Regions from separate parts of the Anatilimnocola aggregata genome, predicted to be linked through region 2. Evidence: riboswitches for the same ligand, from Rfam matches in the RefSeq annotation. Region 2 holds a riboswitch; the other holds the start of a gene.
What was found. Region 2 has a riboswitch for cobalamin ahead of ETAA8_RS07720 (TonB-dependent receptor plug domain-containing protein). Riboswitches for the same ligand answer to the same signal wherever they lie in the genome.
Positions count from the first base shown of each region.

Region 1 (3,415 bases), 2.2 Mb from region 2:
AGCGAGCAGTTGCGGTCGACGAGCACCGGGTCGCGGCGCTCTTGCTCGAGCACATCGACCGTGTCGATTGGCAGCAAGCCGCGGTCCCACTTCGAGCCGACATAGGTCGGATACTGACCACGTTCCGCGGCCAGCTGAGCTGAGGCCGATAGCGCGTAGTAGGAAATGGCTTCCATACTTTCGTCGGCAAAGGCAACCGCTGCTTCGCTGGCATAGCTGATGCCCAGCGCGTGCAGCGCGTCTTGAAAGCCCATGATGCCAAGCCCAATAGGCCGGTGTCGCAGGTTCGAAGTTCGCGCCTCGGGCGTCGGATAATAGTTGATGTCGATGACGTTATCGAGCATTCGCACCGCGGTGCTCACGGTCGTCTTCAATTTTTCCAGATCGAGCTTGCCGTCCTTAATATGGTTCCCAAGATTCACGGAACCCAAATTGCAGACCGCAGTCTCGGTTTCCGAAGTGTTGAGCAGGATTTCGGTGCAGAGATTACTGCTGTGTACCACGCCCGCGTGATCCTGCGGCGAACGGATGTTCGATGGATCCTTGAACGTGATCCACGGATGTCCGGTTTCGAACAGTCGCGTCAGCATCTTGCGCCACAAGTCAGCGGCGGGAATGCGGCGGAAGAGTTGCACGTCGCCAGCATCCGCCATTCGTTCGTACTCTTCGTAACGCTCTTCGAACGCGCGGCCAAACAAGTCGTGCAGATCGCTGACTTCATCCGGGCTGAAGAGGGTCCATTCGGCGTTCTGCTTGACCCGCTTAAGGAACAAGTCGGGAATCCAGTTGGCCGTGTGCATGTCGTGCGTACGCCGACGATCGTCACCGGTGTTCTTGCGGAGGTCGAGAAACTCTTCGATATCGAGATGCCACGTCTCGAGGTACGAACAAACGGCTCCCTTGCGCTTGCCACCTTGATTCACAGCGACAGCTGCATCGTTGACGACTTTCAAAAATGGAATCACGCCCTGGCTGCGGCCATTGGTTCCCTTAATGTGGGAATTCGTCGCCCGCACATTGGTCCAATCGTTCCCCAGTCCACCAGCCCACTTCGAGAGCAACGCATTATCCGAAACGGCCTTGAAAATGTGAGCCAGGTCATCGCTCACGGTGCTCAGATAGCACGAACTGAGCTGTGGGTGCGGAGTCCCCGAGTTAAACAGCGTCGGCGTGGCCGAAGTAAAGCTGAACGTCGACAGCGCTTCATAGAACTGAATTGCACGTTCTTCACGCGCATCTTCCTTGAGCGCGAGGCCCATTGCCACGCGCATCCAGAAGTATTGCGGCGTTTCAATCCGGCGACCGTCGATATGCAGCAGATAGCGGTCGTAAATCGCTTGCACACCGAGGTAGCGGAACTGGCCATCGCGCTCCGGCTTCATCGCCGCGGCGAGCTTAGTCAGATTCAGTTCGCGCAGTTCATTCGACAAGCGGCCGGCGCGAATCCCATCGATGATATAGTGCTCGAATTGATTCTCGTGGACGCGCTGCAGGTTCTTTGCGTCGGGTGTTTCGCCGAACGCTTCGCGATAAATGACGTTGAGTGTCAGCCGCGAGGCCACAATATCGAAGGCCGGGTCGCGTTCAATCCGCGAACGCGAGGCGAGTATCTGAGCGCGATAGATTTCGTCGACCGAAATGCCATCGAACACGCTACGAATCACTTCTTCCAGTAGTTCGTCGACGTTGACCACGTCTTCCAAGCCGCGGGCTGCTTCGGCCAGTCGCTTGCGAGCGCGACGTTGATCGAAAGGAACGCGCGAGCCGTCTTCGAGCACAACATGTACGGTGGTCGTCGGGATGTTTGCTTCATCCGCCAGAGGCACATCGCTGCGCAAGGCGCGAATCTTGGCATGTTCCGCGCGGTAGATGATGTAAGTGCGCGCTACGCGATAATGCCCGCGCGACATCAGTCCCATTTCGACAAGGTCTTGAATCCGTTCGACATCCACGCCGTTCGGCTGGCTGGCGAGTGGGCCGACGTCGTCGGCGACGGATTGCGCAACGGCCGCAATTTCGTGCATCAAGTCGGTATCGAGAGGCTGACCATCGGCCAGTCGCAACTCGGCGCGGAACGCATTGGCGATCGCGTTTTGAATACGACCAAGATCAAACGTCGTGACGCGGGCATCGCGTTTCCGTACCAGCCATTCGTGCGGGGCAAGCAACATCTCGCAAGACTCCTGTGGGCGTATCCGTCCGATACGCATGTGCGGGGCCACGCCGAGGCGACGCGAGAAGCGGAAGATCGAGGTGCGTTGCCGTAGCCTGCGCATGACCAAGCGGCGACAGAAGTGCCGATGAGTCGTGAGTGCGCGCGGGCATTCGCAAGGCCGGCTTTCGCCAGCTGTCCTCGACCGACCTTCCCCGAGAAGGTAACGGCGGATGAGCGTGCACGGCCTGACAGTAACCGGCTGTCATGGGTAAAGCCGCTGCTCAGTCGCTGGCAGGTCTTCGGACTTGTGGACAAACGGGCAAGGCGAACCTCGACCGAACCTACTGGCCATCGCTTCCCAAGGTCGTGCGCGAAGATGTAGGCAGTCCATGCTCCGGGGCAAAATCTCAGTGCTGTTGATGGCGGTCGTTTCCACTTACCGCTGCGGGGCAGTCCCGGTTTTTCACCGGCGTTCCCTCTTTTCGAGGCTCTGAGCGTTCAGAGCCAACCAGCAACGAGGCCCATGATATCGTGCTACCAGAGTCCGTCAACCACAACGTATAGATTTTATGAAGTTGCCGGGTAGGACGTCGGGAGAACTTGCCCAGTGTGAAAAGTCTTCCGGAAAAAGTTGGTTCAGCGGCCTCGCACCGTTAGAATCAGCGGCGCGTGCGTATCCCAGATCGGTTCGTCCAAGCGAGTTCACCATGCGTTGGCAAAGTGATTGGTCGGCGTCCCTGGCCGTTGTTGTGGCGGTTTCATTATTGACTGGCTGCGGGCAGCAGTTGCCCAATCCTGACCAGCGCTCAGCGGCGGCTACAGCAGAGACGGTAGATGACGAAGCACGGGAAGTGGACGAGAGCCCGGCACGAGCGATAGCACAACCTGCGGTGAAACTCACTTCGTTTAACGCAGCCTCGTCCGACGCCAACTGGTCTAGCTTTCGCGGACCGAGCGGTATGGGCACGACCGCAGCCAAGGGCTTGCCGCTGACTTGGAGTAAGGACGAAAACATCGCTTGGAAGGTCGAAATGCCCGGCCCGGGAGCATCGAGCCCGATCGTCTTCGGCGACCGAATCTACATAACATGCTATTCAGGCTTCTTCGTCCCCGGCGAGAAAGGGGACAAGGCAAATCTTAAGCGTCACCTGCTCGCGCTGAAAAAGAGTGATGGGAGTTTGATCTGGGAGCAGAAGGTTGCCGCCAAACTGCCCGAAGAAGACAGCATTCGCGATCACGGTTTCGCCGCCAGCACACCTG
Region 1 covers NZ_CP036274.1:4,167,388-4,170,802, forward strand. Annotated here, with positions in the region: gene ETAA8_RS15825 (ribonucleoside-diphosphate reductase subunit alpha) at 1-2,171, opposite strand, end outside; cobalamin riboswitch at 2,429-2,683, opposite strand; gene ETAA8_RS15830 (PQQ-binding-like beta-propeller repeat protein) at 2,863-3,415, shown strand, end outside.
Region 1: it holds a riboswitch for cobalamin, as region 2 does, so the genes downstream of both, ETAA8_RS15825 (ribonucleoside-diphosphate reductase subunit alpha) here and ETAA8_RS07720 (TonB-dependent receptor plug domain-containing protein) in region 2, are expected to answer to the same signal.

Region 2 (3,415 bases):
CGCAGGTTGGGATTGCCAAACTGAAACAAGTTTTCGGCCAGCGCGGGCTGACGAAAGCCGGTGCCGATGGTGCCGTGAATGCCGGTGTTCGTCTCGTCGATGCGGTAGAGACCGGTCACGCGATACGTCTGCGCGGGGCCGGCGCGGCTCGTTTCATCCCACCTCGCACCGGCGGTGCCGAAAAAGCGATCGAACAGTTGAAACTGATCTTGAATGAACACTCCCTTCACAAATTGCGACTGCAGGGTGTTGTCGCTGGTGAAGGCATCTTCGGCCAGGTAGTTGGCCCCGACGTTAATCGTGTTGGTCGGCACTACGACGAGACTGGCCAGGTAGTCGACTTCGCGAGTTTGACCGTGAAACCGCGCGGGCGAAAACCCCGGGTCGCTATCTTTGCGTTCGACGTTGTTGACGTTGAACCCCAGCTTGTGCTGAAACTGATCTTCCGGCCCGGTCCAGCTGAGTTGAATCCGATTGGCGAACGTGTTCGTTGCGTTCTTGCGAATCAGGTTGTCGACCGGCAGTCCCGTCAGAAAGTCGAAGTCGTCGACGGCTGCGGTTCCTTCCGCAGCGCGAAAGACGTAGTCGATATTCAGATCGGGCGTAACGTTCCAGCCCATGCGTCCCGTCATGGTGCCGAGATTGAACTGATCGTGCTCGACGCCGCCGACCCGCGCACTCGCGGCCGAGATGCCGCCGGTCGAGAGAAACGAACCGGTGACCGAGTAATAAGCATTCTCATCGCCGGCTTGCACGTTGACGCTGGTCTGACCGGTTTTGAAACTCCCCCCGAGCGCACCTGCCCGCACGCTGAGCGGACCCTGACCGCGGCGACTGATGATGTTGATGACGCCGCCGATCGCATCGCTGCCATAGGCCATGCTCTGCGGCCCGCGCAGGACTTCGATCCGTTCGATGTTGTCGGTACTGAGCGTGCTGAAGTCGAACAAGCGCGAGGCATTGCTCGGGTCGTTCAGCGAAATGCCATCGAGCAGCACCTTCGTATGTTGCGAGTTTGCACCGCGCATGAAAACGCTCGTCAAACCGCCGGGGCCACCTTGGCGCACCACGTCGACACCGAGGGTGCCGCGCAACACTTCAGCCACGTTGACCTGACCGCTCTGTTCGATCTGTTCGCGCGTGATCACGGTGATCGAACTCGCGTTCTCCGAGATGGGCTGCGGCGTGCGTGTTGGCGCGATGACGTCGCTGGCCGGCAAAGGCTCCGCCGGAAAGCTGCTTAGTTCCCCTTGCACCTGCGTCTCTGGCAAGACTTGCGGAGCAAGCTCCGCTGGCTGCTGAGAAACTGGGACTTCTGGCAACGGCGGTTGAAACTCGCCGGACTGCTCTTGGGCGACAGCTGCCGCGCAGCACAAGAGCCAAGCAAAACAAACGAACGGCAGCGGCGCTGTTGGAAGCGCGCTGATGCGCAGCGAGCCGTCTCGCGTGCGCGGCCGAATTGGCCAAAGCATGATGTCCTCTTCCCCCCACGGGAAAATGATGTGACTTCGGGCCGCGCGGGTCAGATATCCTGGCTCGGGTTCGTCCTACTAGCCGCCTTCCCAACCGCGTGTGCAGTCAGTGGCTTCGTTGGCGTTCGTCACCCATACAGTCGCGGGGCGGCGGGAGCATTGCACTCCGCTTCCCTGACACCGGCAGCAATTCCCAGCGACGTACCACCCCCCGTGTTACGTTTCGCTGAGAACCTGTAACGATTAATCGGATGGCACCGGTCGTAGGGATGATTCCGATTTCGCAAATTTTGCCTGCTGCTAGCGACCTGCTACGATGTTTTCCGCCTCTCGGCTTCTTCCCTCGCCCGCGGAGCTTCGCTCGATGTCACGCCCACTCGGTTTTGCGCTTGTTGCTTACATCGCGGCACTCAGCTGCGTTGCTGGCGTTTCCGCTCAAACTCCAACGCTCACCAAGCCGGTGATGTTCGATACGAAAGAGGCCGACGCGATCGTCTCGCAGCTACAGATCATGCCCAAGGACAATCCGTGGAATGCCGACGTTTCGAAATGGCCGGTGCACAAGAACAGCGCGGCCATTGTCGCCTCGATCGGCAACGAGAAACCGCTGCGCTATAACCCAGACATGGCCTACATCCTCGTGCCGCCCAATCAGCCGCGCGTCGATTTGAAAGTAGTCTCGTACCCCGATGAGTCTGACAAGGGACCATTTCCAATTCCCGCGAACGTGCCGATTGAAGGTTGGCCCGCGCACTTCAAACGCGAAGACGACCTGAAGCGGCTTTCGCTCGACGACGTGCAGCGCGACAAGCTCGATCAAGGTGGCGACCGGCACGCCATCGTCGTCGATCCAGCAGCCATGATGCTGTACGAGTTCTATCAAATGAAAAAGGTCGATGGCGGCTGGCAAGCAGCCTGCGAAGCGACCTTCAACCTCAAGACCAACGACCTCCGTCCCGACGGCTGGACCAGCAGCGATGCCGCGGGGCTGCCGATTTTTCCTGCGATCATTCGCTATGACGAACTGCAGGCCGGCATGGTCAATCATGCCATGCGCGTGACGGTGCGCAATTCTCGTAAGGCTTATGTTTCGCCCGCCACGCACTATGCCAGTCGCAAGACCGATCCCAACTTGCCGCGCATGGGCGAACGTCTGCGCCTGAAGGCCGACTACGACATCTCCAAATTCAGCCCGCCGGTGCAGGCCATTCTCAAAGGGCTGAAGAAGCACGGCATGCTCGTCGCCGATAACGGCATCGAATGGGCCCTCAGCTGTGCGCCCGATGAGCGGATTCCGGTCCTGCACGACGAACTGCGCAAGATCAAAGGCTCCGCCTTCGAAGTGGTGGAAGCGCCGTAGCCGTTCCTTTCTCCCTCGTGGCATAGGCATCCTGTCTGTGACCGCACCCCTTCTGCCGCAGGACGATTGCAGCGCTTCCGCGTGATGATTACCCTGACGCTACCTCTCAAGACTGCCTTGCGCTTACTGCGCTGAATCGAGTTCGCTGGAGCCCTGCCGAGTGACCACCACCTTCGATCCGTACTACAAATGGCTCTCCATTCCGCCGGAAGAGCAGCCCGCTAATTTTTATCGCCTGCTGGGGCTGAAAGAGCTGGAGGGGGACGTCGACGTCATCAACTCGGCTGCCGATCGGCAGATGATGCACGTCCGCTCGTTTGCCGGTGGCCCGAACGGCGTGATCGCTCAGCGAGTGCTCAACGAGTTGTCGTCGGCGCGGGTCATGCTCTCCGATCCGCCGCGCAAAAAAGCCTACGACGCCATGCTCAAGGCGGCCGTCAGCGGCGAGAAGGCCATGCAGGCCGAAGCCAAGTTGTCGCCAGCTGAAGAAGCGCCGGCCAGCAAGGGGAACCAGTTTGGCAACTACGAAATCCTGACGATGATTTCCAACGCCAGCACTGGGGCCATTTATAAAGCCCAGCGC
Region 2 covers NZ_CP036274.1:1,968,918-1,972,332, reverse strand. Annotated here, with positions in the region: gene ETAA8_RS07720 (TonB-dependent receptor plug domain-containing protein) at 1-1,472, opposite strand, end outside; cobalamin riboswitch at 1,505-1,691, opposite strand; gene ETAA8_RS07715 (hypothetical protein) at 1,837-2,832, shown strand; gene ETAA8_RS07710 (serine/threonine-protein kinase) at 2,993-3,415, shown strand, end outside.